DNA from 3 places in the Pinirhizobacter sp. genome. Region 1 is predicted to be linked to each of the others. Evidence: riboswitches for the same ligand, from Rfam matches in the RefSeq annotation. Region 1 holds a riboswitch; each other region holds the start of a gene.
What was found. A riboswitch is a leader RNA that binds a small molecule or an ion and turns the genes downstream of it on or off. The one in region 1 is predicted to bind cobalamin.
Positions count from the first base shown of each region.

Region 2: linked by a shared signal. The riboswitch ahead of VGM61_RS09240 (ribonucleoside-diphosphate reductase subunit alpha) and the one ahead of VGM61_RS06005 (TonB-dependent receptor domain-containing protein) in region 1 are both predicted to bind cobalamin.
Region 3: linked by a shared signal. The riboswitch ahead of metE (5-methyltetrahydropteroyltriglutamate--homocysteine S-methyltransferase) and the one ahead of VGM61_RS06005 (TonB-dependent receptor domain-containing protein) in region 1 are both predicted to bind cobalamin.

Region 1 is NZ_DASYDG010000017.1:4,958-14,860, forward strand. It holds gene zwf (glucose-6-phosphate dehydrogenase) at 1-736, opposite strand, end outside; gene VGM61_RS05990 (GntR family transcriptional regulator) at 961-1,713, shown strand; gene VGM61_RS05995 (SIS domain-containing protein) at 1,719-2,765, shown strand; gene nagA (N-acetylglucosamine-6-phosphate deacetylase) at 2,800-3,948, shown strand; cobalamin riboswitch at 3,973-4,184, shown strand; gene VGM61_RS06005 (TonB-dependent receptor domain-containing protein) at 4,309-6,156, shown strand; gene VGM61_RS06010 (efflux RND transporter permease subunit) at 6,385-9,543, shown strand; gene VGM61_RS06015 (MATE family efflux transporter) at 9,549-9,903, opposite strand, start outside.
Region 2 is NZ_DASYDG010000026.1:107,903-117,805, reverse strand. It holds gene VGM61_RS09270 (DUF2058 domain-containing protein) at 1-265, shown strand, start outside; gene VGM61_RS09265 (TolC family protein) at 423-1,898, shown strand; gene VGM61_RS09260 (efflux RND transporter periplasmic adaptor subunit) at 1,895-3,373, shown strand; gene VGM61_RS09255 (DHA2 family efflux MFS transporter permease subunit) at 3,377-4,918, shown strand; gene VGM61_RS09250 (ribonucleotide-diphosphate reductase subunit beta) at 4,924-5,952, opposite strand; gene VGM61_RS09245 (hypothetical protein) at 5,964-6,191, opposite strand; gene VGM61_RS09240 (ribonucleoside-diphosphate reductase subunit alpha) at 6,195-8,714, opposite strand; cobalamin riboswitch at 8,871-9,081, opposite strand; gene VGM61_RS09235 (alpha/beta hydrolase) at 9,109-9,903, opposite strand, start outside.
Region 3 is NZ_DASYDG010000004.1:9,600-19,502, reverse strand. It holds gene djlA (co-chaperone DjlA) at 1-392, shown strand, start outside; gene rpe (ribulose-phosphate 3-epimerase) at 419-1,087, shown strand; gene VGM61_RS01180 (SEL1-like repeat protein) at 1,187-1,942, shown strand; gene VGM61_RS01175 (hypothetical protein) at 2,025-2,267, opposite strand; gene pdsR (proteobacterial dedicated sortase system response regulator) at 2,300-2,989, shown strand; gene VGM61_RS01165 (ATP-binding protein) at 3,003-5,000, shown strand; gene trpE (anthranilate synthase component I) at 5,046-6,521, shown strand; gene VGM61_RS01155 (hypothetical protein) at 6,521-7,222, shown strand; gene VGM61_RS01150 (hypothetical protein) at 7,295-7,693, shown strand; gene VGM61_RS01145 (DksA/TraR family C4-type zinc finger protein) at 7,697-7,960, opposite strand; cobalamin riboswitch at 8,086-8,319, shown strand; gene metE (5-methyltetrahydropteroyltriglutamate--homocysteine S-methyltransferase) at 8,535-9,903, shown strand, end outside.

The sequences.
Region 1 (9,903 bases):
AAAGCAGCTGCAGGATGTGGTTCTGCACCATGTCACGCAACGCGCCGGCGCGGTCGTAATAAGACCCGCGGCGGCCCACGCCAAGGGTTTCGGCCACGGTGATCTGCACGTGGTCGATGTGGGCTGAATTCCACAGTGGCTCGAACAGGGCGTTGCCGAAGCGCAACGCCAACAGGTTCTGCACCGTCTCCTTGCCCAGGTAATGATCGATGCGATAGATCTGCGACTCGGTAAAGAAGCGGCCCACGGCATCGTTGATCACGTTGGCGCTGGCAAGGTCCCGGCCGATGGGCTTTTCAAGCACCACGCGGGCCTTCTCGCCGTTCAGGCCATAGCCGCCCAGGCGTTCGCAGATATCGACGAAGAGTTCCGGCGAGGTAGAGAGATAGAACACCCGCACGTGGTCGGGCCTCATGCCGAGCATGGCGGCGAAGTCGTCCCACCCATCGGCCTTCCGGGCGTCGAGCGGGCGATAGCCGACCATGGCCAGGAAGGCGTCGAGCGTGGCGGGCACCACATGGGAAACGGCGCCTTCAACCGCCGCACGCACCTGGGCACGGTAGCCGTCGTCGTCCAGCGCCTCGCGGGCCACGCCGACGATGCGGCTTTCCGGGCGGATCTGGCCGTCGATATAGCGGTGGTAGAGCGCAGGCAGCAACTTGCGGATCGCAAGGTCACCGGTACCCCCGAAGATCACCAGGTCGAAGGGTTCGACGGGCAAGGAAGCAACGGACACGGCACACCTCGAAGCAAAGGGGGAAGGGGCTCGGGGATCATACCAGTGCCATACCACGGGTTTCCAGTGGTCCGGTGCCGAATGCCCCGAATCGCGGAAAGGTTTCATTTGGAACGATCTATAATCGTTTTCATCGCTGAAACGAGTGTTTGTTTTACCCCAGGGAAGGAATGTCCTCGAGTTCAGGCTTGCCGCACTGGTCCGGCATTGGTATCTTCCCGCTTATGGAAAGCGCCCTGGTCAGTGAGTACCACCGCCTGTACAGCGCTGCCGAGAGTCGGCAGCCGCTGGCTTACCTGCGCCTGCGCCACGCCATTCGCAATGTGATCGACCAGGGCGTGATGGAGGCGGGCCACGCCCTGCCCAGCGAACGGGACCTGGCCAAAGCCCTGGCGCTTTCGCGTGTGACCGTACGCAAGGCGATCGGCGGACTGGTGGAAGACGGCCTGCTTACCCAGCGCCATGGCGCCGGCACCTTCATCGCCGAGCGCATCGTCAAGCCGCTGTCGCGGATGACCAGCTTCACCGAAGACCTCCGCGCCCGCGGGCTGAACCCGCGTTCGGAATTCTTCGAACGCAGTATTGGCGAGGTCACTCCCGAGGAAGCCATGGCGATGAATCTTTCGCCGGGCGCCCAGGTGGTTCGCCTGCACCGGCTTCGTTACGCCGGCGACGAACCGCTGGCCATCGAACGCAGTGCGGTGCCACTGGCCCTGCTGCCCGATCCGTCGGTGGTGGTCGATTCCCTGTACGAAGCGCTCGACACCTTCGGCCACCGTCCGCGCCGCGCCCTGCAGCGCCTGCGCGCGGTGGTCTTCGGTGCAGCACAAGCACGCCTGCTGCGGCTTCCCACCGGCAGCGCGGGCCTGAACATCGAACGGCGCAGCTTCCTCGACGACGGCCGCGTCGTCGAATTCACCTGTTCCTGGTACCGCGGCGATATCTACGACTTCGTCGCCGAATTGCAGAGCGAATGAACGACATGACTAACCAGATCGGTACCGATCCAAGCAGCACCCTGATGTACCGCGAAGCGCACGAGGCTGCCGACGTGGTGGAGCGCCAGCTCGCGCAGAACGAGGTGGTGGTGTCCGCACTTGCCGCCCGCCTGCGCCAGCACTCGCCGAACATGGCCATCACCTGCGCACGTGGCAGCTCCGACCATGCCGCGATGTACGCGAAATATGTACTGGAAACCCAGCTGGGCATCGTCACCGCTTCTGCTTCGCCTTCGGTGACGTCGATCTACAACGCACCCCAACGGCTGGAAGGTGCGCTGTACCTGGCGATCTCGCAGTCGGGCCGTAGCCCGGATCTTGTCCGCAATGCGGAAGCTGCGCGTGCCGCCGGCGCCATCGTGGTGGCGCTGGTGAACGTGGAGGACTCCCCACTCGCCGCCGCCGCCGAGGTAGTGATCCCGTTGCGCGCGGGCCCTGAGAAAAGCGTCGCCGCCACCAAGAGCTACATCGCGGCGCTGGTGGCTACCTTGCACCTGGTGGCCCGCTGGAGCGAAGACACAGAACTCGACGAAGCGCTTCGCGCCCTGCCCGCGCAACTGCGCCAGGGCTGGGATGCCGATTGGTCGGGCCTGGTCGACGCGCTGGTGGATGCGCGCAACTTCTTCGTGGTGGGCCGTGGCTACGGCTTTGCCATCGCACTGGAAGCGGCACTGAAGTTCAAGGAAACCTGCGCCCTGCATGCGGAAGCGTTCAGCGCAGCGGAGGTCAAACACGGGCCGATGGCGCTGGTGGGCCCGGAATTCCCGGTGCTGTTCTTCGCCCAGGACGACGAAACCCTCGCCAGCACGCTGGCGGTGGCCAGCGAGTTCCGTGGCCGCGGCGCCCGCGTCTGGGTGGCCGCGCCGGGCGCCAGCGGCGAGGGCGCGTTGCCCCTGGCTCGCTCCAATGCGCTTACCGCGCCCGTCCTTACCATCCAGAGCTTTTATCGCGCGGCCAACGCGCTGTCGCTGCGCCGCGGGCTGAACCCCGACGTGCCGCCGCACCTCAACAAAGTGACCGAGACCGTTTGACGGTCCGGCCCTATCGCATCGGAGAGAGACCCTCATGACCACCGCACTCGTCAACGGACGCGTCCTGACCGACCATGGCCTGCAGGGCGGCTTCGCCGTACTGCTGGAAGGCGATGTCATCGCCGGCCTGGCCCTGCCTTCCGATCCACGCGTGCGCGCCGCCGAGCGCCACGACCTCGAAGGCCGCTTGCTGTTGCCCGGTTTCATCGATTGCCAGGTCAATGGCGGCGGCGGCGTGCTGTTCAACGATGCGCCCACGGTGGAAACCATCCGCACCATCGGCGCCGCGCACCGCCGCTACGGCACCACCGGCTTCCTGCCTACCCTGATCAGCGACGATGTCGATGTGATGCGCCGGGCCATCGAAGCGGTGAACGCGGCCATCGAAGAGGGCGTGCCCGGTGTGCTTGGCATCCACCTGGAAGGCCCGTTCCTGGCACCTGAGCGCAAGGGCGTGCACAACCCGGCGAAGTTCCGCACGGTGGATATGGACGACATCGCGATGCTGGCCGGCAAGCACAACGGCGTGACCCTGCTGACCCTGGCCCCGGAACGCGCCAGCATCGATACCCTGCGCCAGCTCACCGAGGCTGGCGTCATCGTGGCCGCCGGCCATACGGCATCCGATTACGAAACCATGCGCGATGCCCTGCATAACGGCGTGCGCGGCTTTACCCATCTCTTCAATGCCATGACGCCGTTCACCAGCCGCGAACCCGGCGTGGTCGGCGCCGCGCTTGAAGATCCGCACAGCTGGTGCGGCCTGATCGTCGACGGCCACCATGTGCACCCGGCGGCCCTGCGCGTGGCGATTGCGGCCAAGCCGCGGCAGAAGATGTTCCTGGTGACCGACGCCATGCCGCCGGTAGGGGCGGCCGATCCGTCCTTTATCCTCAATGGCGAGAAGATCACCGCCCGCGATGGCGTGTGCCAGACGGCCAGCGGCGTTCTGGCCGGATCCGCCCTGGACATGGCCACGGCGGTGCGCAACACCGTGGAAATGGTGGGCGTGCCGCTGGCCGAGGCCGCGCGCATGGCTTCCACCTTCCCTGCCGCCTTCCTGGGCCTGGAAAAGAACCTCGGCAAGGTCACCGCAGGCTACCGCGCGGATCTCGTTGCCCTGAACGAGGACTACACCGTGTATGAGACCTGGATCGGCGGCGCCTGCCAGCGCTGCGACTAATCGGGCCTTGTTTGGGGAACCTGCTACCATCCGCCCCGTCCAGGTGTCCTTAGGGTGTTCACCCAAGGGATGAAACGGGAAGCCGGTGAGAATCCGGCGCTGCCCCCGCAACGGTAAGCGACGCAAGGAACGGCAAGACGCCACTGCACGATGAGTGCGGGAAGGTGCCGTTCCCCTCGGGATCGATGGTCCCGACGTTCGCCAGCCCGGAGACCGGCCCGGATATCCGCGCAAGCGGATTGAAGCTGCTGGTGGCTCGCGGAGGGCGAAGCCGGACCTGGCCCGCGCCCGTGCGCGACCTCGTTCCATTCCTTCCTTCGTGCCGCCGGTCCGTTCGAACCCCGGGACCCGCATAACCTCATGAAGAAGACCTTGCTTGCCGCGGCGTTGTTTGCCGCCACCACCGCTGCCCACGCCGCAGACGACCCGCAAACGCAAAACCTGCAAACGGTGGTGGTGACCGCCACCCGCACCGCCACCCCGATCGACGACACCCTGGCACCGGTAACGGTGATCACCCGCCAGGACATCGACCGCCTGCAGCCGCAATCGGTGCAGGATCTGCTCACCGGCCTGCCCGGCGTGAACTTCGCCAATGCCGGCGGACTGGGCCAACAGACCTCGATGTTCGTGCGCGGCACCAACTCCTCCCACACCCTGGTGCTGATCGACGGCGTCCGCGTGGGCACCGTGGCAGCAGGGCTGCCGGCCTTCGAGCAGATCCCGGTGGAGCAGATCGACCACATCGAGTTCGTCCGCGGCCCGCGTTCGAGCCTGTACGGCGCCGACGCCATCGGCGGCGTGCTGCAGATCTTCACCCGCCATGGCCAGGCCGGTGAAGCGCCCACGCCCTCGCTGGCGCTTACCGCCGGCAGCCATAACCTGGTCGACGGCCAGGCGGGCATCTCCGGGGGCACTGATCACGGCTGGTACAACGCCAGCCTCGGTGGCCAGTACACGCGCGGCATCAACGCCTGCAAAGTCGGCGCAGCCGATGCCGGCGCCGGCTGCTTCGCCGACCAGCCCGACAAGGACGGCTACCGCACCTATAACGCGGCGCTTTCCGGTGGATACCGCTGGGACAACGATGTGGTGCTGTCCGGCAGCTTCCTGCGCAGCAAGGGCGACATCGAGTACGACGGCGACTACGGCAACTTCACCCGCCGGTCGCAGCAGGTGGTGGGCGGCAACCTCGGTTTTCCGGTGACCGACATCTGGCACATGAGCGTAGCCGTCGGCCAGAACCAGGACCGTGCCGACAATTACGCTTTCGGTCCGCGTATCGGCTTCGGCTATTCGAAGCGGAACCAGGCAAGCTGGCAGAACGACTTCACCCTTGCCCCGGGCCAGTCGGTGTCCGCGGGCGTCGACTACAGCCAGGAACGCCTGGACAGCGACACCGGCTACCTCGCCGACCGTCGCAACAATACCGGCGTGTTCGCCCTGTACCAGGGCCGTTTCGATGCCAATGAGATCCAGCTCTCCGGACGCCACGACCACAACGAACAGTTCGGCAACCACAACACCGGCGGCATTGCCTATGGTTACCACTTCGACAACCAGATGGTGCTGTCGGCCTCGTGGGCGTCATCGTTCCACGCGCCCACCTTCAACGACCTGTACTACCCGTTCGGTAGCGGCAACCCGAACCTGAAACCTGAATCAGGCCGCAGCTACGAGATCGGCCTGTCGGCCCGCCCCGGCGCGTGGAACTGGGCGGTGAACGCCTACCAGACCAAGCTCACCAATCTCATCGGCTATGACGAGAACTTCGTACCGATCAATGTGGCGCGCGCCCGCCTGCGCGGCATCGAAGGCCAGCTGGGCACGGACATCGACGGCTGGCACCTGCGCGCCTCGGCCACGGTGCAGCAGCCGATCAGCCAGGCCGACGACGGCACCGACGGCAACCTGCTGGCGCGGCGTCCACGTCGCATGGGCCGTCTGGACCTTGACCGCGACCTTGGCGACTTCAGCGTGGGTGGTTCGGTTTACAGCGCCGGCTACAGCTATGACGACGCGGCCAATTCAGCTCGTTTGGGCGGATACACCACCGCCGATGTCCGCGCCAGCTGGACGTTCCGTCCCGCCTGGAGCATCCAGGCCCGGGTCGCCAACCTGGCCGACAAAACCTATGAAACCTCACGCTACTTCAACCAGCTCGGCCGTACGTACTACCTGACATTGCGTTATTCGCCGGCACGTTGAGCGATTTGCATCGTTTGAAACGATGAAAGGGGCGGTGGAGGCCGACACATGCCGCCGCCCCTGTCTTTCGGCACGGACATACTTCCTGCACACGCGTTCGTTATCGTCGCCACCTAACGTGGCGTCACGATACCCCGCACGCCGGTTAAACTAAGGCGCGCGGAAACGGTCAAGGAAACGACGCGTGCAACGCGGATCGCCAGGAGAGGCGACCCGCCTGGGAGGTTTGTGAACATATTCGCGCCATTCATCCGACGGCCCGTGGGTACGTCGCTACTTGCGCTGGGGCTTACCCTGGGCGGCATAGTCGCGTACATCCTGCTGGGCGTGGCTGCCCTGCCCTCGCTGGAATTTCCCGGCGTGGTGGTCTTTGGCCAGATGCCGGGCGCCAGCGCGCAGGTGATGGCCACCACCGTGGCCGCGCCGCTCGAGCGCCACCTGGGCCAGATCCCGGGTATCGAGGAAATGGTCTCGCAATGCACCGAAGGCTCGTGCTTCGTGCAGGTGCGCTTCACCATGGACCGCAACGCCGACAAAGCCGCACGCGACGTGCAATCGGCGATCAATGCCGCGGCGGTGGATCTTCCCACCGGCATGCCGGCGTTGCCGAACTATTTCAAGTTCGACACTTCGCAGATCCCCGTACTGCTGGTGTCACTGACATCCACATCGCTACCGCCCGACAAGCTCTACGACATCACCGATACGTTGCTATCGCCCGCGATCGCCCAGCTTCCCGGCGTGGCGCGCGTGCAGATCTTCGGTGGCACCGCGCATGCGGTGCGGGTGGAACTGGACACCGAGGCCCTTGCTGCGCAGGGCCTGTCGGCCAACGATGTTTCCCAGGCGCTGCGCGCGGCGAACGTCAATTCGCCCCAGGGAACGCTCACCGACGGTCGTTCGCAGATGACGGTGTTCGCCAACGACGGCCTGCAGACACCGGAAGATTTTTCCAAACTGATCATCGCCGTCAAGAACCAGACCCCGATCCACCTGTCGGACGTGGCGAAGATCTCCGGCGGCCAGCAGGATGAATACCAGGCCGCATGGTTCCAGGGCCGCCGTGCCGTCACCATGCAGATCAGCAAGCGCGCCAACGCGAACTCGATCGAAACAGCGCAGTCCATCCGCGCGGAAATCCCCAAGTTCAAACAGTGGCTGCCGGCGGACGTGCAGGTCACCCCCATTTTCGACCTCACCCAGACCACGCAGAGCGCCCTGCACGAGGTGAAGATCGCCCTGTTGATCTCCATCATCATGGTGATCCTGGTGATGCTGGTGTTCCTGCGCCGGCTTGGCCCGACCATGATCGCGTCGTTGAGCGTGCCGCTGAGCCTGTCCGGCGCCTTCATCGTGATGTGGGCGCTGGGCTACACCTTGAACACGTTGTCGCTGATGGCCCTGGTGCTGTGCATCGGCTTCGTGGTGGACGATGCCATCGTGGTGATCGAGAACATCGTCCGCCACATGGAAAACGGGTCCGACGCGATGACGGCCTCGATGGAAGGCACGCGCGAGATCGGCTTCACGGTGATATCGATCACCCTGTCGCTGGTGGCCGTGTTCGCGCCGCTGCTGTTCGGCAACAACATGCTGGTGATTTTGCTACGCGAGTTTTCGGTGACATTGGCGGCGGCCATCCTTATCTCCGCCGTCATCTCGCTAACGCTGACACCCGCACTGTGCGCGCGCTATCTCAAGCTCGATCACGATCGCAAGCCCGGGCGTATAGAGCTTGCCCTGGAGCGCTTCGATGCCGGCTTCCAGCGCAAATACGCCAACGCGCTGGACTGGGCCATGCGCCATCGCCGCATCATGCGCTGGCAGCCCTTCCTGCTGCTGCTGGCCACCGTGGGCCTGGGCTTTGCCGTGGTGAAAACCGCCGGTGGCGGCTTCATGCCCGAGGAAGACACCGGCATGATCCAGGGAAACATCACCATCGATGCCAACGTGTCGCCGCTGGTGCTTGCCGAGCGGGTGAAAAGACTTTCCCAGATCATGCAGGACGACCCGGCCGTCCTGGACGTCACCAGTGTCCTGGGCAGCAACAACCAGAACGGTGCGGTGGGCAACTCAGGCTCGCTGTTCGTCGACCTGAAACCCCCGGGCAGTGGGCCGGGTGAGCGCAAGGACAAGATCCAGGCCGTGATGGACCGGGTGGGCAAGCAGTACGAGGGCATTCCTGGCGTGCAAGTGCAGATGCGCCGCGTGCAGCTGCTCGGCGGTGGCGGTGGCAGCGGTACCGGTGGCCAGTACTCGTTCCAGCTGATTTCCAACGACGGCACCCCGCTGCAGCCCTGGGTGCTGCGCGTGGTGCAGAAGATGCGCAGCACCAAGCCCTTCAAGGACGTCGGCAGCGACCAGGACCAGACGGGCAAGCAGCAGCTGGTGAAGGTCGACCGCGAGGCCGCCGGACGCCTGAAGATCACCATGGGCGAAATCGATACGTCGCTGTACAACGCCTTCGGCCAGCGCCAGGTGTCGATCATCTATTCGGACATCAACCAGTACTGGGTGGTGCTGACGGCCGCGGCCGCACAAACGCTCAGCCCTTCGGCACTGCTCAATACCTATGTGCATACGCTGGACGGCAAGCTGCTGCCGCTGGCCACGGTGGCGAAGATCGAAGCCACCACCACGCCCAACGCAGTGTCCCACCAGGACCAGCTGGAAGCCGCGGAGATCAACTACAACCTGGAAACGGGCACCAGCCAGCAGACCGGCAAGTCGCTGGCCGAATCCATCGTGCAATCGTCAGGCCTGCCGCCGGGCATCCACATGGAATTCAACGGCGAGAACAAGCGCCTGAAGGATCTGCAATCCAATTCCGGCACCTTGATGCTGGCGTCGATCCTGGCCATGTACATCGTGCTGGGCATCCTTTACGAGAGCCTGGGCCACCCGCTCACCATCATCTCCACCCTGCCCGCCGCCGGTGCCGGTGCATTCCTGGCCATGCTGGTCACGCAGACCCAGCTCACCCTGATGGCGATCATCGCCGTGCTGCTGTTGATCGGCATCGTGAAGAAGAACGCCATCCTGATGGTGGACTTCGCGCTCACCGCGCAGCGCGAACGGGGGCTGTCGCCGGTCGATGCCATCCGCGAGGCGGCGCTGGTGCGTTTCAGGCCCATCACCATGACCACGCTGGTGGCGATGGGCGCGGCGCTGCCGCTGGCCATCGGCATGGGCGTGGGTTCGGAAATGCGTCAGCCGCTGGGCATCGCCATCGTCGGCGGCCTGCTGGTATCACAGCTGCTCACCCTGCTGTCGACGCCTGCGATCTACCTGTTCAACCATGATCGCAAGCTGCTGAAAGCAGCGCGGCGCGAACGCCGGGATGCGCGCCGCGCGCGGCGTCGCCTGCAGGCGGTCACGCAGAGCTAGCCGCCCTATTCCGCCGGTGTGGCCATGGTCGTGGTCGGCGGCTGGGGCACCGGCGGCGCGGCGCCGAGCATGCGGGCCTGGCGCCATCCGCCGTAGCGGTAATAAGCGATGGCCGCCAGCACCGACACCAGCGACCCCACCGGAAAGCTCCACCAGATCGCATCGGCGCCCAATGTCGGGCTCAAGGCACGCGCGAACGGATAGCGCACCAGCCACAGCCCGATGGTAAGGATCACCAGCGGTGCGTACACCGCGCCCGTGGCACGGACCACACCGAACAACACGAAGGTGACGCCGAAGAACAGGAACGACCACACCACGATGGCGTTGATGTGTTGGCCGATGGCCACCGCGGCGCTA
Region 2 (9,903 bases), on a different contig from region 1:
CGAGATCAGCTATCGCTTCACCGACGGCAACGCCATCGCCAGTTTCCTGGTTGACGAACCCATGCGCGCCCAGTTGGCTGCCGGTGAGCTGGTAGTCGTGCGTCATGGCGACGGTTACGAAGTACTGCCCCGTGGCGCCGGGGAAAAAATTCGTGAACGCGATGCTTCGCTGATCGTTGTCGATCATGCGCAGGCTGGCACCAGCGACGGCACGGAAGACGCGTTCTACAGCCAGTTCAAGGTGCCCGACGACCTCATCTGGTAAGTCCATCCTCACGGGATGACCACGCAGCTCACTGCAAATTCCCCGGTCGTTGGTGACGGAAAGTTCCCCACGTCGCCCACTGTTCTTCACCGGCCCGGGAATTTTCCAGATGGTGAGTACCCTTGCGCGGCTGGGCCGCGGGCCCTGGCGCCCGCGTATGGCCCGGTGCCTATTTGCTGCCCTGGTGCCGGCGCTCGCCGCCTGCGCACCGCCGGTGCGGCCACCAGCCTATACGCCCCGCGATGAAGTACCGCTGGCCGGCACGCCCACGGGAATCGCTGGATGGCCCTCCCCTGAGTGGTGGAAGCGCTACGACGATCCGCAGCTCGATCGGCTGATCGACCTTGCCACCAAGGATTCCCCCAACCTCGAGCAGGCCGACGCGCGCTACCGCACGGCGCTGCGCGCGGTGGATACGCAGAAGGCCAACCTGAGCCCACAGGTACGTGGCTTGCTCGATGGCAGTCATGGCTTCAGCGACATAAAACTGCACGGCCAGGCGCCGGGTGCCACCGGCAGCACCCAGGGATTCCAGCTCGACCCCGGCAGGAGCTGGAGCAACAACGTCATCGCCGGCGCCTTGTTCACCTGGGATCTCGACCTGTGGGGCAAGCAGAAGGATGCCGTGGCCGCGGCGGTGGGCCAGGCACGTGCCGCGGAAGCCGAACGTGCGACGGCCTCGTCGTCACTGCAGCTCAACGTGGCGATGACCTACTTCAATTGGCAGGCCATCAACGCGCGGCTGGCGCTGGCGCACGAGGCAGAACATCAGGCGGAGGACTTTCGCGGGTTGGTGAAATTGCGTGTCGACCATGGCCTGGATGATCCGACGACAATGGACCAGGCGGACGCACAGTTGGCCAGCCAGCGCCAGCAATTGGCGGCGCTCGAAGGGGGCGCTGCGCTGGATCTTGCCCAGCTGGCGGCCATCGTCGGTGTCTCGCCACAGGAACTGGGCAAGCTCGATGCCCGCCCCTTGCCGGTGGCCGATACCACGCTGCCACCGGATGCGCGGCTTGAACTGATTGCCCGTCGTCCGGACATCGTAGCGGCACGCTGGCAGATCGAGGCTGCCTCTCGCAGCATCGATTCGGCGCGCAAGGCCTATTACCCGGATGTGAGCTTGATGGCGCTTGGCGCCTTCCTGCGCACGTGGCCTGACCTGGGCTCAGGCACGCGCACGGACCTTGCCCTGGGCAATGTCGGGCCATCCATCCAGTTGCCGATTTATTCCGGCGGGCGGCTGAAGGCTGCTGTGGAATCCAGCCAGGCCGCGCTCGATACCGCCGTGGCCGCCTACAACGCCGCCGTAGTGCAGGCCGCGCAGGATGTCTCGCGGCAGATCCTGACCATGCAGCAACTGGGTGCGGAACAGACCCAGCAGGCGTTGTCCCTGCAGGCCAACGTGTCGCAGGACCGCCGCACCGGCGAGCGCCGCAACCGCGGCATTATCGACGACCGCCAGTACATCACCACGCAGTTGCAAGTGATCGAACAAAAGGATTCACAGCTGCAATTGGCAGCCCAGTTGCTCTCCACCAACCTGACCCTGATCAACGCGCTGGGCGGCGGCTACCACACCGACCATCTGCCCGCGCTGCCGGCCGCCACGGCGAAGGATGAGACGCAATGACCTCCGAGAACGACGAGCCCGGCCACGAAGAGGGCGACCTTCCCTTGTACAAGTATCGCTACAAATACCTGCATAAGTATGGCGATGCGCCGCCCGACGAAGATGCACGCGCCGCGCAGGATAGCGATGACGCCGATAAAGGCAACGACGGCGATGAGGGCAAGGATGAAGGCGGCGAGAAAGGTGAGGGGAAGGACAACGGGAAGGATGGCCCGGGCAAGGACAAGAAGGAAACGCAGGACGACGAAAAGAAAAAATCCCCGGAAGAGGAACGCAAGCAGAAGCGCAAACGCTTCATCGTCATGGGCATCATCGCGCTGGTGTTCGTGCTGGCAGGACTTGCCTGGTTGCTATATGACGTACTGGTACTGAGCCAGCGCGAAACCACCGACGACGCCTACGTCAAGGGCGACATGGTGACGATCTCCCCGCGCGTAGCGGGCACGGTCACCGAAGTGGCCGTGGAGGAAACCGAACGCGTGCATGCCGGTCAGGTATTGCTTCGGCTGGATCCTGTAGATGCTTCGGTCAGCCTGATGAATGCCGAAGGGGAACTGGCCCAGGCCGTGCGCCAGGCCCAGCAGGGCAACGCCCAGGCCGCGCAGGCCGACGCCGCCATCGTCCAGGCTGAAGCGCAATACCGCGTGGCAAAGGACAACTACGAAAGGCGCCATCCGCTGCTGGGTACCCGTGCCGTCTCCCAGGAAGAAGTCGACAGCGAGCGTCGGCAGATGCAGGGTGCGATGGCCTCGCTGAAGCAGGCCCAGGCTCAGGCCCGGGCCGCGCACGCGCAGGTGGACGGCACCGACGTGCACAATTTCCCGGCCGTGGTGCGTGCGCGTGCGCAGTTCCGCAATGCATGGGTCAACTCCAGCCGTAACGCGATCGTCTCGCCGATCGATGGCTATGCAGCACGCCGCCAGGTGCAGGTGGGCCAGCGCGTGCAGCCAGGGCAGGACCTGATTACCGTGGTGCCGCTGCTTGATCTGTGGGTGGATGCGAATTTCAAGGAAACGCAGCTGCAGAACATCCGCATCGGCCAGCCGGTGGAAATTACCACCGACATGTATTCGAAGGTGAAGTACCACGGTCACGTTGTAGGCCTGACCGCAGGCACCGGTAGTGCCTTCTCGTTGCTTCCGGCCGAGAACGCCACGGGCAACTGGATCAAGGTCGTGCAACGCCTCCCCGTGCGCATTGCCATCGACGAGGATTCGTTGAAGCGCTTTCCCCTGCGGATCGGACTGTCCACTTACATCAAGGTCGATACCCACGACCGGGATGGCAAGGTGCTGGCCGAATCGCCGCGCAGCAAACCGTTGGCTACCACCGAGGTGTATGCGCAGGAGATGACCCGGGCCGACGAAAGGGCGGAGGAAATCATTCGTGACAACACCGTGTCGACACAACCGATAACAAGCACGAAGACGCGGGGTCGGGACGACACCCCCGATGTCCGAACCACCGGGCACTAAGGCGTGGCCGACGGCTCGAAACCCGCGCTACCGCCGCTGACGGGCGGTGCGCTGGTGCTGCTTACCGGCGGCGTGGCGCTGGCCACGTTCATGGAGGTTCTGGATATCTCCATCGTCAACGTGTCGGTGCGCACCATTGCCGGCAATGTAGGTGTGAGTGCCACCGAAGGCACCATGGCGATCAGTGCATATTCGATGGCCAGTGCGGTGATGCAGCCGCTGACCGGCTTCATCGCCAGGCGCTACGGGGAGGTCAAGACCTTCACGTTCTCCGTCTCGCTTTTCGTCATTTTCTCGATGCTGTGCGGCTTTTCCACCAGCATGCCGATGCTGATCGTGTTCCGCCTTCTTCAGGGCGCGGTGTCCGGGCCGATGGTTCCGTTGTCACAGACACTGCTATTGAACAATTACCCTGTGGCGCGAAGGCCGATCGCACTGGCGCTATGGGCGATGACGGTGGTGGTAGCGCCGGTGTTCGGCCCGATCCTGGGTGGCTGGATCACCGACAACTATCACTGGTCGTGGATATTCTTCATCAACGTTCCCGTTGGCGTGTTCGCGGTGCTGGTAACGGTCACGCTTCTGTCCAAGAGGGAGAGCAAGCGGGTGAAGGTGCCGATCGACGTGATCGGCCTGTTCTTGCTGGCGGTGGGTGTCGGCTGCCTGCAGTTCATGCTGGACAACGGCAACGACGATGACTGGTTCACATCCAAGCTGATCACCATGCTTGCCGTCGTTTCTGCGATCTGCCTTACCTTCCTGGTGGCGTGGGAGCTGATGAGCGATCACCCGGTGGTGAACCTGAAGCTGCTCACGCATCGGAATTTCCTGGTTGGCGTTACCTGCCTGTCCGTGGGCATGTTCGCCTTCTTCGGCGGTACCGTGGTGATGCCCCAATGGGTGCAGGAGGTGATGGGCTACAACGCCACCTGGGCAGGCTTCGTGGTGGCACCCATCGGCATACTGGCGATATTCATGTCGCCACTCGTGGGTGCATTCCAGAACAAATTCGATCTGCGCGCGCTCAATTGCGTGGGTTTCGCCGTCTTCGCCGCGTGTTCGTTCTGGATGTCGCGGCTCAATACCGATGCATCATATTTCCACCTCGCGTTGCCGCGCTTCCTGATGGGCGCGGGCATTGCACTGTTCTTCGTGCCGGTGAACCAGATCATCCTGTCCGGCATCCCGGATTCGGAAGTGGCAAGCGCATCGGGCCTGTCGAACTTCTTCCGTACGCTTTCAGGCAGCGTGGCCACGGCAGTGAGCACCACCATGTACTCGCATCGAACAACCTATCACCACGCGATCCTGAGCGAGCACACCGATAGTGGGCGCGCCACCACGGAATTCCTCGACCGGGTACAGATGACGGGCGCCACCGGGCCCACTGGCCACGCCGCGCTCAATCGCATCGTTGACATGCAGGCGGCGACGCTGGCAGTGAATGACGTGTTCTACATCTTCGCCTGGATGTTCGGCGTGGCTTTCGTGCTGATCTGGTTCGCCAGGCCGCCCTTCACCTCAGGCGGTGGCGGCGGGCACTAGGCCGGTCAGAACGAGGCGTCGAAGGTCACTTCACCCTGCACACCCACCTGGTAGGACGACACACGGCGCTCGAAGAAGTTGGTGAGTTCCTGGACGTCCTGCAGGTCCATGAAGTCGAACGGATTGCGCGAACCATATTTCTTCGGCATGTCCAGCTGCACAAGGCGCTGGTCGGCGCAGTACTCCAGGTACTGGCGCATGTCGGCCACCGAGAGTCCCGCCACGCCGCCGGACAGTACATCCTGGGCGAATTGCGTCTCGCAGGAAATGGCATCTTCCAGCATGGCTTCCACTTGCAGGCGCATCTCTTCGTCGAAGAGGTCGGGTTCTTCTTCACGGACCTGGCGCACTACTTCGAAGGCGAACGCCATGTGGCCGGATTCATCGCGGAACACCCAATTGGTGCCCGATGCCAGGCCGTGCAGAAGGCCGCGCGAGCGGAGGTAGTACACGTAAGCGAAGGCGGCGAAGAAGAACAGGCCTTCGATGCAGGCGGCGAAGCAGATCAGGTTCAGCAGGAACTGGCGCCGCTGCTCGCGCGTTTCCAGGCGATGGACATCCTGGATGGAGTCGATCCACTTGAAGCAGAACTCGGCCTTGTGGCGGATCGAGGGAATGGTCTGGATCGCTGAGAACGCGCGTGCACGCTCGTTCTGGTCGGGAATATAGGTGTCAAGCAAGGTGAGGTAGAACTGTACGTGCAGCGCTTCCTCGTACAGCTGGCGCGAGAGGAACATCCGCGCTTCGGGAGAGTTCACGTGCTGGTACAGGTTCAGCACCAGGTTGTTCGACACGATGGTATCGCCGGTGGCGAAGAACGCCACCAGTCGGTGGATCAGGTGCCGGTCGGCATCGGACATCTTCTTGTTCAGGTCGGTGGTGTCAAGCGAAAAGTCCACTTCCTCCACCGTCCAGGTATTGCGAATGGCTGCGCGGTACATCTCGTAGAACTGCGGGTACTTCATCGGGCGAAGCGTGAGTTCGAAGCCAGGATCGAGCAGGCGGGAATCACGGGACACGGGTTGGCTGGACATGGTTTTCCTGGTCAATCGAGGCGTGCGGCGTAGCGATCGCGCACATGTTGGTTGATGTAGGTCGCAAGCCCACGGCCGGCGCGGGCATGCTTTTGCATGGCGGCGACGTCGCGGGCGCCGGGCGCTGAGTGGTTGTAAAGGTAGGTACCGCCATCAAGGAATCGCACCTCGATGAAGGCGTCGCCGATACGGTAGGCGGCGACACCAGAGTTGCCATCGAGGTCGCGGTAATGCTCCATCGGTTACTGGCAGGCCTCGCAGTACTCCGGATTCTCCAGCGAGCAGAACACCGCGGCGGTCGCTTCATCCTGCGATGGCGACGTGACAGGTGCCGCGGCGCGGGAGGCCGTGACCGTGGTCTTGGCAATGCGCGTGGCCGGCCTCGACCGAAGGTAGTAGGTGGTCTTGATCCCCGATTTCCACGCGTACATGTACATCGACGACAACTGGCCGATGTTCGGGTTCTCCATGAACAGGTTCAGCGACTGGCTCTGGTCGATGTAGGCACCACGCGCGGCGGCAAGGTCGATCAACGCCTTTTGCGGCAATTCCCAGGTGGTGCGATACACAGCGCGAAGCTCGGCGGGAATGGCGACGATATCCTGCACCGAGCCCTCGGCCAGCTTGATCGCGTCTCGGATGTCCGCCGTCCACAGGCCCAGCGTCTTCAATTCCTCGCACAGATAGCGGTTCACCACCAGGAAGTCGCCCGAGAGCGTCTCGCGCTTGAAGAGGTTTGATACCTGCGGCTCGATGCACTCGTAGCAGCCGGCGATGGAAGCGATGGTGGCGGTGGGAGCAATGGCGATCAGCAAGGAATTGCGCAGGCCATGCGCCTTGATGGCCTGTCGCAGTTCCGCCCAACGTCCGTCGACGTCCGACGGCGTGGCTTGCGGCCAGTAGTCGAACTGCAGATCACCGTTGGCCGCGCGCGACTCGGCAAAACCCGGATGGGCGCCATGCTGCTCGGCCAGTTCGTTGGAGGTCACCAGAGCATGGAAGTAGATCTCCTCGGCAATGCGGGTCGAAAGCTTCTTCGCCTCTTCCGAATCGAACGGCAGGCGCAGCTTGAAGAACACGTCCTGCAAGCCCATCACGCCCAGGCCCACCGGACGCCACTTTACGTTGGCCGTTTTGGCGGTGGCGATCGGGTAGAAGTTGAGGTCAATCACGCGGTCGAGCTGGCGCACGGCGTTGCGCACGGTGGAAGCAAGCTTGCCGTAGTCGAAGGCACCATCCGCCACATGGCGGGACAGGTTGATCGAGCCCAGGTTGCATACGGCGGTTTCGTCCTGGGAGGTCACTTCCAGGATTTCCGTGCACAGGTTGGACAGGTGGATCACGTTCTCCGGCCTGGCCGTCTGGTTGCTGGTGGCGTTGGAGCGGTCCTTGAATGTCATCCAGCCATTGCCGGTTTGTGCCAGCGAACGAAGCATGCGCGCGTAGAGCTCACGCGCCTTGACTGTTTTCGCGGCCAGGCCGTCGCGCTCGGCGTTGGCATAGGCCTCGTCGAACGCCGGGCCCCAGGTGTCGACGAAGTGGGGGACGATCTTCGGATCGAAGAGAGACCAGTCGGCATCGGCTTCCACCCGGCGCATGAAGAGGTCCGGCACCCAGTTGGCGAGGTTGAGGTTGTGCGTGCGGCGCGCATCGTCGCCGGTGTTCTCGCGCAGCTCCAGGAATTCCTCGATGTCCGCGTGCCAGGGTTCAAGATAAACGCAGGCCGCGCCCTTGCGCTTGCCGCCCTGGTTTACCGCGGCCACCGAAGCATCGAGCGTTTTCAGCCAGGGCACCAGTCCATTGGAATGGCCATTGGTGCCGCGGATCAGCGAGCCGCGCGAACGGATGCGCGAATACGAAAGGCCGATGCCGCCGGCAAACTTCGACAGCTGGGCTACATCGCCGTACTTCTGGTAGATCGATTCGAGCGCATCCTGCGGCGAATCGAGCAGGAAGCATGAGGAAAGCTGTTCGTGCGAGGTGCCGGCGTTGAAAAGCGTGGGCGAACTTGCCAGGTATTCCAGCGCCGAGAGCATGCGATAGAGTTCCAGCGTCTCTGTGATGTCATTGCCGCCAAGCGCGCAGGCGATGCGCATGAAGAAGTACTGCGGAGTTTCGATCACCAGGCGCTTCTGCGGATGGCGCAGCAGATACCTGTCGTACACGGTGCGCAGGCCGAAGTATTCAAAACGGCGCGATGCCGGGGCATCGATGGCGTCGTTGAGCTTGCGCGCATTGGTGGCCACGAAACTGCGCAGCCGCTCGTTCAATATCCCCAGTTCCGCGCCGCGCCCGATCGACTGCGAAAAGCTCTGGATTTCCTGGCCCGACACCTCCTTGTCGATGAAGGCCGACAACAGGCGCGCAGCGAGCTGGCCGTACTCGGGCTCTTCGGCGGTGAGCGCGGCGGACGTACGGATGGAAAGCTGGTCGAGCTCCTGCGTGGTGGCGCCGTCATACAGGCCGCCAATGGTCTTCAGCGCCACGCGCATCGGATCCACGCCGAACAGGCCTTCGGCGCTGCGGGTGACCGCGCGCACGATCTTGTTCACGTCCACGCTTTCGGTGCCGCCATTGCGCTTGGTCACGCGCATCTGGCCAGGGCTGTGGGGAGGCGTCAGGTTGAAATCAGGCGGCGTGGCCCCGGACGGCGCCGGGCTTCGGTATGGAGCCGCGAGCGGTCGGTCGGTGGTGGAGGTGGCGTTGGCGGCGACGATGGGGTCGGCCGCGCTTTCGCGCGTGGAAAGATCAAGTGGCTGCATGGCAAGGCCCTGGCAAGACGTTCGATGGCCTGCTCCCGCGCGCAGGGACCGCAACGTGGCGAGAAGCAACACGCGGAAGGGACGCGCAAGTGCAGGCAACGGCGCCCGCCTCGCAACGCGCTTCCCCGCGGAAGCCGTCACCACTAACCATCGCCGCTCTGGCGCTGGTTGCTGGCAGGTCTTCGGACTCGTGGCGGGCCCCTTCAAGGGGTTTTCCTAGCCGTCGCTTCCCGATCCGATCGCGGACCAGTGCTTGTGACGGGTTCGTTTCCACTTACCGCTGCGGGGCAGTCCCGGATTCACACCGGATTCCCTATTAAGCCATGGCCGAGAAACTGGACAGGGCACCAACGGATCACAAGATATAGGTGACCGATGGTAGGGTCAACACAAGTTATGGTGTTTTTGCGCCGCGCGCCGGAGGTGCTTGATGGATAAAGGAAACCACGTCGCCGAGTACCGGCTTCTTCGCCTGCAGAGGGGTAGACAACGCCAGTACGAGGCCCGAGTGACTTATCCCCGGATATAATTTCAGCAATACCGGCTCCCCATGGGCCTTCATGACATCGGCCAGCGAGTTGGAGTTGTGTACGTCCACTTCCTTATCGGCCAGGCCATGCAGGAGCAGCATCGGCGGTTCATCTCCGTCCACGAAATCGATCGGCTGGGCGCGATGCTGCTCAGATGGCAAATGGCCGAACATGCCCAGCATGTCCTTCTCGTTTGACGCGATGGGCACGAAGTCGTACACCCCGGCCAGGCCGATGAAGCCGGCCAGCTCCCGCGTGGTCATGCCCTGCGCCTGTAACCAGTGGCCATCGGTGGCAAGCAATCCGGCGATGTGTCCGCCAGCGGAGTGGCCCATGATGAACAAGCGCGAGGCGTCGCCGCCGAATTCCCCGGCATGGGCATGCGTCCATGCAACGGCGCGGGCTGCGTCAGCCATGAAGCCGTCCATCTTCACCCGGGGATATTTCCGGTAATCGGGAATCACCGCGACGATGCCGCGCGAGGCCAGCGCCGTACCGACGAAGCGATACCACTGCCGCTTGCCGCCGGTCCAGCTTCCGCCGTAGAAGAACACCACGACCGGTGCATTGACCGCGTCGGCCGGCCGATAAACGTCCAGCTTCAGGCCAGTGGACGGGTCGAAGGTAATGTCGCGCGTGGGCTCAATGCCATGACGGTG
Region 3 (9,903 bases), on a different contig from region 1:
CCGAAGGTTCTCCCTCCAACGAAAAAATGGCGATCCTGCGCCAGGTGGCCTTTGCCCTGCGCGTGAGCGACATGGAGTTGATGGCCCTGATGGCGATGAAGGGCTATGCCTGGAACCATGCCGGCGGCCGCAGCTCAGGCCAGTACCAGGGTCGCCAGGGGGGCTATGCGCCGCATCGCGTGCCCGAAGGCCCCGATCCCTATGCCATCCTCGGCATTGGTCGCGATGTCGACGACCGGGCGGTCAAGCGGGCCTATCGCAAGCTCATTTCCGACAACCACCCCGACCGCCTGGGCGACCTGCCCGACGACATGCGCCGACGCGCCGAATCGCGCGCCAGCGAGATCAACGCCGCCTACGAGCGGATCAAGACCGAACGCGGCTTCAAGTAACCGTCATCCCGTTAACGAGGCATTCCATGGCCAGGCAGACTCCCGTCATTGCGCCCTCCATCCTTTCCGCCGACTTCGCGCGGCTGGGTCCGGACACCCAGGCCGTGCTCGATGCCGGCGCCGACTGGGTGCACTTCGACGTGATGGACAACCACTACGTTCCGAACCTTTCGATCGGCCCGATGGTGCTTAAATCCCTGCGCAAGTACGGCATCAAGGCGCACATCGACGTGCACCTGATGGTGAGCCCGGTCGACCGCATCGTGCCCGACTTCGCCGAGGCTGGCGCCAGCGGCATCAGCTTCCATCCCGAGGCCACCGACCACGTCGACCGCACCATTGGACTGATCCGCGACCACGGCTGCCAGCCGGGCCTGGTGTTCAATCCGGCAACGCCGCTGTCCTACCTCGACTATGTGCTCGACAAGATCGACCTGATCCTGTTGATGTCGGTGAACCCCGGCTTCGGCGGTCAGAAATTCATTCCATCGGCCTTGCATAAAATTGCCCAGGTGCGGGACATCATCGACCGCAGTGGCCGGCCGATCCGCCTGGAAGTGGATGGCGGCGTGACCGCCGACAATATCGGCGAGATCTTCGCTGCGGGCGCCGACACCTTCGTGGCGGGCTCGGCCGTGTTCAATAGTGCCGATTACGCACAGACGATTGCCCGGATGAAGTCGACGTTCCGTTAATTTCCGCAGCCGTGCGATGAAACAAGCTTCATCCTGTGGTGATTCGCGGGAAGTTACGATAGTGCTGCTCGGGGGAGCATCGCCATCGAGGGCTTGAAGATGAATCCGCTTCGTTCTGTCAGCCTGGCTGCCGTCGTTCTTCCTGCTGTATTGCTTGCCTGCAACGCTGCCGCGTCAGACCGCCCCCAGCCGTTGCCGGGCCAGAAGGCCGAAGTGTCCCAGGCGCTGATGCTTTGCCCATCCTCGCTGGAACGGATCCTGCCGGGCCGTTACTACATGTGCGAGGCACAGCGCGACTTCTGGCTGGGACGCCAGGACCAGTCGATGGAAATGATGCGCGACGCCGCGGCCTGGGGCAGCAAGCAAGCCCAGTACACGCTTGGCATCATGTACTTCAATGGACAGCGTACGCCGGTCAACCGGCCGCTGGGCCTGGCGTGGCTGGCCATCGCCGCCGAACGGCACGATCCGAACTTCGAGCCGGCGTTCATTTCGGCATTCCGCGACGTCACACCCGCCGAGCGCGACCAGGCCAATGAGCTATGGAGGCAGATGTTGCCCAAATACGCCGACCGTGTTGCCGCCAAGCGCGCCCGGACGCGCTATGACCGGGAGATGCGGCCACTGGAGTACGGCATGGACTTTGGCGGACAGCTGTACCTGTCCGGACTCACTTTCGGCGAATTGGGCGGCACGCCAGGGAACTCGATGACCGGCAGCGCCTTCGCGGCCGGGCGCGGCTTGCAAGCGATGGCGGCGAACTACTTCTACGGATGGCACGAAAACGTGACGGTCGGCGACCTCGAGCTCGTGCCCGTCACCGAGGCTGCCCGGCGGATGCCACGCAAGCCCTGAAAAAAAATGGCCCCCTCGCGCACGAGGGGGCCAAACAGCCCGGAAATCTAGACGGGTATCCAGGTCGGATCGGGTTCGGTCATCAGTGCAGTCCCATCAGCAGTCCCAGCAGCAGGGCACCGATCGCCAGGCCCACGCGTAGCGGCTCGAAATTACGCTCAAGTTCGGCGTTGCGGTCCGGGCGGGGTTCCATGGCGGGTCTCAAGTCGTGGCGGCAGGTGTAGTTCACCGCCACCATCGGCCCGGTGGGCGGCGCGGATATGGCAATGTGCGGGCAATGGGTGCCGGTGGCTTGCGCGTTGCGCGGCCACGCGCCACGCTTCACGCCGACCACCTGCCACCCACTATGGAAAGCCCATGGCCCGCAGCATCGCGATCGTCGAGGACGAACCGCTCATCCGCGCCAATTACGTCGAAGCGTTGAATCGCTTCGGCTACGAGGCGCGCGGCTATGGTTCGCGGGGCGATGCTTCCACCGCCTTTGCCATGCGCCTGCCGGAGCTGGTGATCATCGACATCGGCCTGGGCGATGAACCCGAAGGCGGATTCGACCTGTGCCGGGAACTGCGCGCGAAGTCCGCCACCTTGCCGATCATCTTCCTTACCGCCCGGGATTCGGACTTCGACGTGATCTCGGGCCTGCGCCTTGGCGCGGACGATTACCTTTCCAAAGACACCAGCCTGCACCAGCTGGCCGCCCGCATCGCGGCGCTTTTCCGCCGCATCGAGTCGCTCAAGGCGCCGGCATCCAGCGAGACGGTGGTAAGCCACGGGCCTTTGAAGCTGGAGTCCGAGCGGATGCGTGTTACCTGGAACGGTATCGAGATCCCACTGACGGTCACTGAGTTCTGGATGGTGCACACGCTGGTGCGTTTCCCCGGCCATGTGAAAAACCGCGACCAGCTGATGCGCGAGGCAGAGCTGGTGGTGGACGATGCCACCATCACCTCGCACATCAAGCGCATCCGCAAGAAATTCATTGCGCTGGCGCCGGATTTCGACGCCATCGAGACGGTGCACGGCGTGGGTTACCGCTGGCACCCGTGAGCACGCCCCGCCAATGACCCTGCGGCGCAAACTGCTGCTGGTGGCCTTGTGCACATTGGTGCTGCCGCTGGCCGGCTGGCTGTACGTGCGCCAGATGGAATCCCTGCTGCGCGATGGCCAGGCCCAGGCGCTGTCTGCGTCGGCACGCGCGCTGGCGCGGACCCTTGCCGTGCTCGATACCGATCTTCCGTCCGCGCGTGGAGGATGGTATGTGCAGGACACCGCGGTGCCGATTACCGTGGACGGTTATGGCGACGACTGGGCCACGCTAACACCCTGGTCACAGTCCCTGCCGGGTAACGCCAAGCTGATGCTGGCACGCGAGGGTGACTGGCTTTACCTTTTCATCGACGTGCGCACGGCCCATCGCACGCGGCCGGACGTTTTCGACAATGCGGCGCGTCGTGCAGACCACGTGACCCTGCTGCTGGGCCGCGGGGTGGAGCAACGCCGTTACCTGATTGCCTCCGACGCTCCGGGCGCAGTCACGGCCACGAGCATCGACGAGGCCGCCGGCAACCTTCCCGCGCAGTTGCAGGCGCAGTGGCAGGAAGATGGCAGCGGTTATCGCGTGGAACTGCGCATCCCCGCCAGCGTTACCCTCGACCGGCTTGGGGTGGGCGTCTATAGCGCCGCCGCGGGCGGCGATCCGGTGGCGCAGGAAACACGGCCGTTGATGGGTTTTTCACCGTCGACTTCCGCCGAACTCGGTCGCCTGGCGCCGCCGGAAGTACGCGTGCGCCTGCTGGCACCAGGCGCTTGGCTGCTGGCGCAACATGGCAGGCTTGGCTTGACGGACCTGCCGCCGGCGAAGCGGCCGGGATGGTTCGCGTCGCTGGTGTACGCCTCGCTACTGTCACGGCGCCTGGACCCGGCCGCCGAATGGGCCGAGGACGCGCCGCGCGTGGATCTTCCCGAAGTGCGTCAAGCGCTCGGTGGCGCCCCGGCGGTAGCCTGGCGCGCCGGGCAATCGCGCGGCAGCGTGGTGCTTAGCGCCGCCATGCCGGTGGACGTGGAAGGCAGCGTGCGTGGCGTGGTGCTGCTTGAACAGGCCAACCGCGACGTGCCCCTTCTGGCCAACCGCGCCTTGCTTGGGCTCTTCATCATCAGCTTCCTCGCCCTGCTGGTGGCAGGCGGCGTGTTGCTGGCTTTCGCCACCCGCCTCACCCTGCGCCTTCGCCGCCTGCGCGACGCAGCGGAGTTGGCGCAGCAGAACGATGGCCGTCTGGACGGCCGGTTCCCGCTGACCGATGCCAGCGACGAACTGGGCGACCTGGCCCGGAGCTTCGACCAGTTGCTGCAGGTGGTGGGTGGTTACACCGACTACCTGCGCACGCTGGCCTCGAAGTTGTCACATGAACTCAATACGCCGCTGGCGATCGTCAAATCCTCGCTGGACAATCTCGAGCAGGCCGCGCTGCCTCCCGAAGCCGGCCCGTACCTGGCGCGTGCCCGCGACGGCGTGGCGCGCCTGGGTACGCTGGTGCGGGCGATGAGCGAAGCCAGCCGCATGGAGCGGGCCATCGCCGCGGCGGAAGCTGAGGACGTGGATCTTGCCGCCGTGGTGGGCGGCTGCGCGGCGGCCTATCGCGGCCTGGCTGGCGATCGCAGCGTTGAGTGCGTGCTGCCCGAGGGGCCGCTGCGCATGCATGCGGCGCCCGAATTGCTGGCGCAGGCACTGGATAAACTGTTCGACAACGCACTGTCGTTCACGCCGCCGGGCGGCTGGTTGCGCGTGAGCCTGCGGGAGGTCCCCGATGGCGCGCAGATCGAGGTGGCCAACCAGGGTCCACCACTGCCTGAAGCCATGCAGGGCCGCCTGTTCGATTCCCTGGTGAGCCTGCGCGACAGGGCCACACCCGGTGATGCCCCGCACCTGGGCCTGGGGCTGTACGTGGTACGGCTGGTGGCCGAGCGCCACGATGGCAGCGCCAGTGCGCACAATCTTGCCGATGGCTCGGGCGTGGCCTTTGTGCTGCATGTGCGTCCGATGACACGTCACCGACTGTAATCTGCCGCTACAATCGAACGTCTTTGACGCGCGGATGCGAACGACGTGATCTCCCGTGACGAATTCGATGCACTGGCGGCCCAGGGCCACACGCGCATCCCCCTGGTACGCGAGGTCTTCTCCGACCTGGACACCCCGCTGTCGGTTTACCTGAAGCTTGCCGACGGGCCATACACCTTTCTGTTCGAATCGGTCGAAGGCGGCGCCACCTGGGGTCGTTATTCGATGATCGGCCTGCCGGCGCGGCGTGTGTATCGGCTGCGCGGGCACACACTGGAAGTGGAAGAAAGCGGTGAGGTGGTGGAAACCCGCACCCTGGCCGATCCCCTGGCGGAAATCGAAAAGCTCCGCGCCCAGTACGACGTCCCCAGGCTGCCGGGCTTGCCCGCCTTCACCGGCGGCCTGGTGGGCTATTTCGGTTTCGAAACCATCGGCTACATCGAGCCGCGCCTGGCGCAATGGGATAAACCCGATGAACTGGGCACACCCGACGTCTTACTGATGCTGGCCGAGGAGCTGGCGGTTTTTGACAATCTCAAGGGCCGGCTATACCTCATTGTCCACGCCGACCCCTCGCGTCCCCAGGCCTATGCCGAAGGCCAGCGCAGGCTTGATGCGCTGGTCCACCGCCTGCGCCAGGGCGGGGCAGGCTATCCGCAGCCCACGCAGTCCGTGGCGCTGGACGAAAGCGATTTCAAATCGTCATTCACGCGTGGGGAATACGAGGCGATGGTGCGCCGCGCGCAGGAATACATCCGCGCCGGCGACATCTTCCAGGTAGTGCCTTCGCAGCGCCTGTCCGTGGGCTTCCATGCGCGGCCGGTGGACGTCTACCGCGCCCTGCGCGCGATGAATCCTTCGCCGTACATGTACTTCATCGACATCGGCAAGACGCAGATCGTCGGTTCCTCACCGGAGATCCTGGTGCGGCTGCAGGAGGGCAAGGTGGTGCTGCGGCCGATCGCCGGCACCCGGCGGCGTGGCGACGACGAAGCCCACGACAAGGCCCTGGAAGAAGAACTCCTCGCCGATCCGAAGGAACGCGCCGAGCACCTGATGCTGATCGACCTCGGCCGCAACGACGTCGGCCGGGTCAGCCGCACCGGCACGGTGCAGCTGACCGATTCCTTCGTGGTCGAGCGCTATTCGCACGTGATGCACATCGTCTCGCAGGTGGAAGGCCAGGTCGCCGACGGCATGTCGTACATGGATGTCATCAAGGCCACGTTTCCCGCCGGCACCGTCAGCGGTGCACCGAAGATCCGCGCCCTTGAGATCATCCAGGAACTGGAACCCTTCAAGCGCAACATCTACGCCGGGGCCATCGGCTGGCTGGGCTGGTGGGGTGACGGCGATACCTGCATTGCCATCCGCACCGCGGTGATCCAGGAGGGCCGCCTGCATGTGCAGGCCGGCGGCGGCGTGGTATTCGATTCCGACCCCGGCGCCGAGTGGGAGGAAACCATGAACAAGGGACGCGCGCTTTTCCGCGCCGTGGCGCAAGCGGTGGAGGGACTTTGATGAACGAATTCGCCTTGCCGCGCGTGCTTGTCGCCGGTTCGCTGTTCGCGCTGGCCAGTGTCGCCCCTCTGCCCGCGCTGTCGCGTGACGCACCGTCATGGCCCGATTCCCAGCTCACGCGCACGCAGGCGGTGGCGTTGCTGCAGACTTTCAATGCAGACCTGCTGAGCCACCCCAGCGCCACACTCACCCTGGAAGGCTGGTGCGGCGCCCATCACCTGGCCGACCCGGCGAAAATCACTGCCCAGCGCGACCACATCGACAAGCCACTGTCGGCCGAAGACCGGCAGCTGATGGGCATCGGCGCCGATGAGCCGGTGCGCTACCGCCGCGTCAAGCTGGCCTGTGGCGGCCATGTGCTTTCCGAAGCCGATAACTGGTACGTACCAGCACGGCTCACACCACAGATGAACCACATCCTGGACACCACCGACCAGCCCTTCGGGAAGGTTGTTGCCGCACTGCATTTCCGCCGGGAAACGAAGTCGGCGCAAACGCTGTGGCATGCATTGCCCGACGGGTGGGAAACCGCCGCCGCATTGCCGGAGGCGAGCCGGCCGCTGGCGATACCCGACCAGGTACTCCGGCACAAGGCCGTACTCTACGACGGCCAGGGACGACCCTTCAGCCTGGTGGTGGAGACCTATACCCGGGAGCTTTTCGCCTTCCCGGCACCCCCGGGGTCGGCTTTCCCGCGCTAGGGGAGATTCAAGCCTCGTGGGATTTTGCCGATAGAGCAGGCATCGAATCTCCCATGCCTGGGACTGCATGCCATGAGCGACCTCAACTTCCGTCCGTACCAACGTCCGCCGATGACCCGCGGCCTCGATCCGCAGCGCGTGAACTGGCTGTGGCGCCTGGTGTGCGAAGTATCGGGCCTGGACGCCGGCGATGTCGTGGCCGCCCTGCACGCGATGCAGGTGCCCGTGGATCACCAGCGCGTGGCCAGCTGGCTGGCCAATGACTTCGAAGACAATTATTTTCCGCTGACTGTCGCCGAAATGGAGCGGAACCTGCGCTCGGTACTTGCCCTGCGCAAGATGCAGGCGAATGCCAGCGACGAGGCACCCAACGCCGAACAAGCCGACGCCGGGCATCACTACACTCCCGAGCTTGCTTCATTCGAGGCCGTGGAACCGGTGGAACCGGTAGAAGGCGCCGCCACCGCCTGACCATCAACGCAGCTGGCTATCCTTGCTGCCACGCCGGTTGAACAGGCGGGCACCCGGTTCGTCATCGGCTGCCTGCTGACAGGCCACGCACAGGCGAACGCCGGGAACGGCCTTTCGCCGTGCCGCGGGAATCGGCGCGTCACATTCCTCGCATCGCTCAAGGCCAGGGCCACCTTTGAGCTGGCGGCGCGCACGCTCTACCGCGTCGTTCACCGTCGCGTCGATCTGGTCCTGCACCGCGCCATCACCTGCCCAGCCGGTTGCCATGTCGCCTCCGCTTTATTCTTTGCACCAACGGTCCTGATATCGGGGTGAACCGATACGAATCAATCCGTTGCGGCTATCCACGGATAGTACGCCCCTGCCAGTTTGACCTTTCATCCGTGCAGGCGTAACTTACGCCTCGTCGTGGTTTGCATCTCTTCATCAAGATAAAGAGATGTAATTAAAAGGGAAGTCCGGTGCGGCCTCACGGCCCATTCCGGCGCTGCCCCGCAGCGGTGTGTGGAAACGAACTTCGCCACAAGCACTGGCCCAACAAGGGCCGGGAAGCGGCGAACAGTAGGCAAGGCGCGATGCGCCTTTCGTCCACGAGCCCGAAGACCTGCCGCGACCAGGGAGTGATCCCTGTTTTGACCTGGAGCTTCCGCGGGGAGGCGACCGGAGCCATGCGTTGCGGCCCTTCGGCGCCGTGGCGCGTTCCTCCGTGCGATCCCTCGTGTTGATCCGGCTCGCCCGCGGGGGCGAAGGTCGCTGGCGTGGCGGGTGCGTCCTTTTCCAGGGTCGCCTTGCGCGCGGTTCCTTCGTTCCTCTTCATCACGCATGAGAGGAAACGCTACACATGACCAACATTGCCAACCTTGGATTCCCGCGCATGGGCGCCAGGCGAGAGCTCAAGCGAGCGCTGGAAGTCTATTGGGCCGGCGGCGCCGAAGCCGAAGCCCTGCAGGACACCGCACGGGAACTGCGGCATCGCCACTGGACCCTGCAGCGCGACGCCGGCGCCGACATCGTGCCGTGCAACGACTTTTCGCTTTACGACCATGTGCTCGATACCGCCTTCCTGTTCGATGCCATTCCCGAGCGCTATCGCGCCCTCGCCGATGCCGATCCGTTAGCCGGCTACTTCGCCCTGGCCCGCGGCACGCAGAAAGATGGCTTCGACTTGCACGCGCTGGAGATGACCAAGTGGTTCGATACCAACTATCACTACCTGGTGCCGGAGCTGACCGGCGACCAGCAGTTCCGCCTGCGCGGCGACAAGCCCATCGCTGAATTCCTTGAAGCCAGGGCGCTGGGCCTGCAGGCCCGCCCCGTACTGCTGGGGCCGGTGAGCTTTCTCCTGCTGGCCAAGACAGTCGATGGCAGTGACCGCCTGGATCTGCTCGATCGCCTCTTGCCGGCCTATGCGGAACTACTGGGCAGGCTGAAGGCCGCCGGCGCCGAATGGGTACAGATCGACGAGCCCTGCCTGGTGCTCGATCTGGATGCCGACGACCATGCGGCGTATCGACGTGCTTATGCGGCCCTGGCCAAGGTGGACCGGCCAAACCTGATGCTGGCGACCTACTTCGGTGATGTTGGCGACAACCTCCCTCTGGTGCGGGAACTGGCCATCGATGGCCTGCATATCGACCTGGTGCGCGCGCCCGGCCAGCTGGATACCGTGTTGCTGGCATGGCCGCGGGACCTGGTGTTGTCGCTCGGCGTGGTGGACGGACGCAACGTATGGCGCGCCGATCTCGACCGCGCCCTTGTCCTTGCCCGGCACGCGCGCGATGCGATCGGCTCGGCAGCCCTCCAACTGGCGCCCTCGTGTTCGCTGCTGCACGTGCCGATCGACGCTTCGCTGGAAAACGCGCTGCCGGAAGACATCCACGAGTGGCTCGCCTTTGCGCGCCAGAAGATTGAAGAACTGCGTGTGGTGGGCGATGCCCTGGACGGAAAGGTCCAGGCACAATCCGCGCTGCTCGATGCACGCGGGCGCCAGGATCGCCGCCGTCACTCGGACAAGGTGCATCGTCCGGACGTCACCGCCCGACTGGCCGCGATCGGTCCATCAGCCACGCGTCGTCAGTCCGCCTACCCGGAGCGCCAGCAGGCACAGGCCAAACGGCTTGGCTTGCCGCTGTTCCCGACCACCACCATCGGCTCCTTCCCCCAGACCCATGAGGTTCGTGAGGCACGGGCCCGGAACAAGTCAGGCAAGC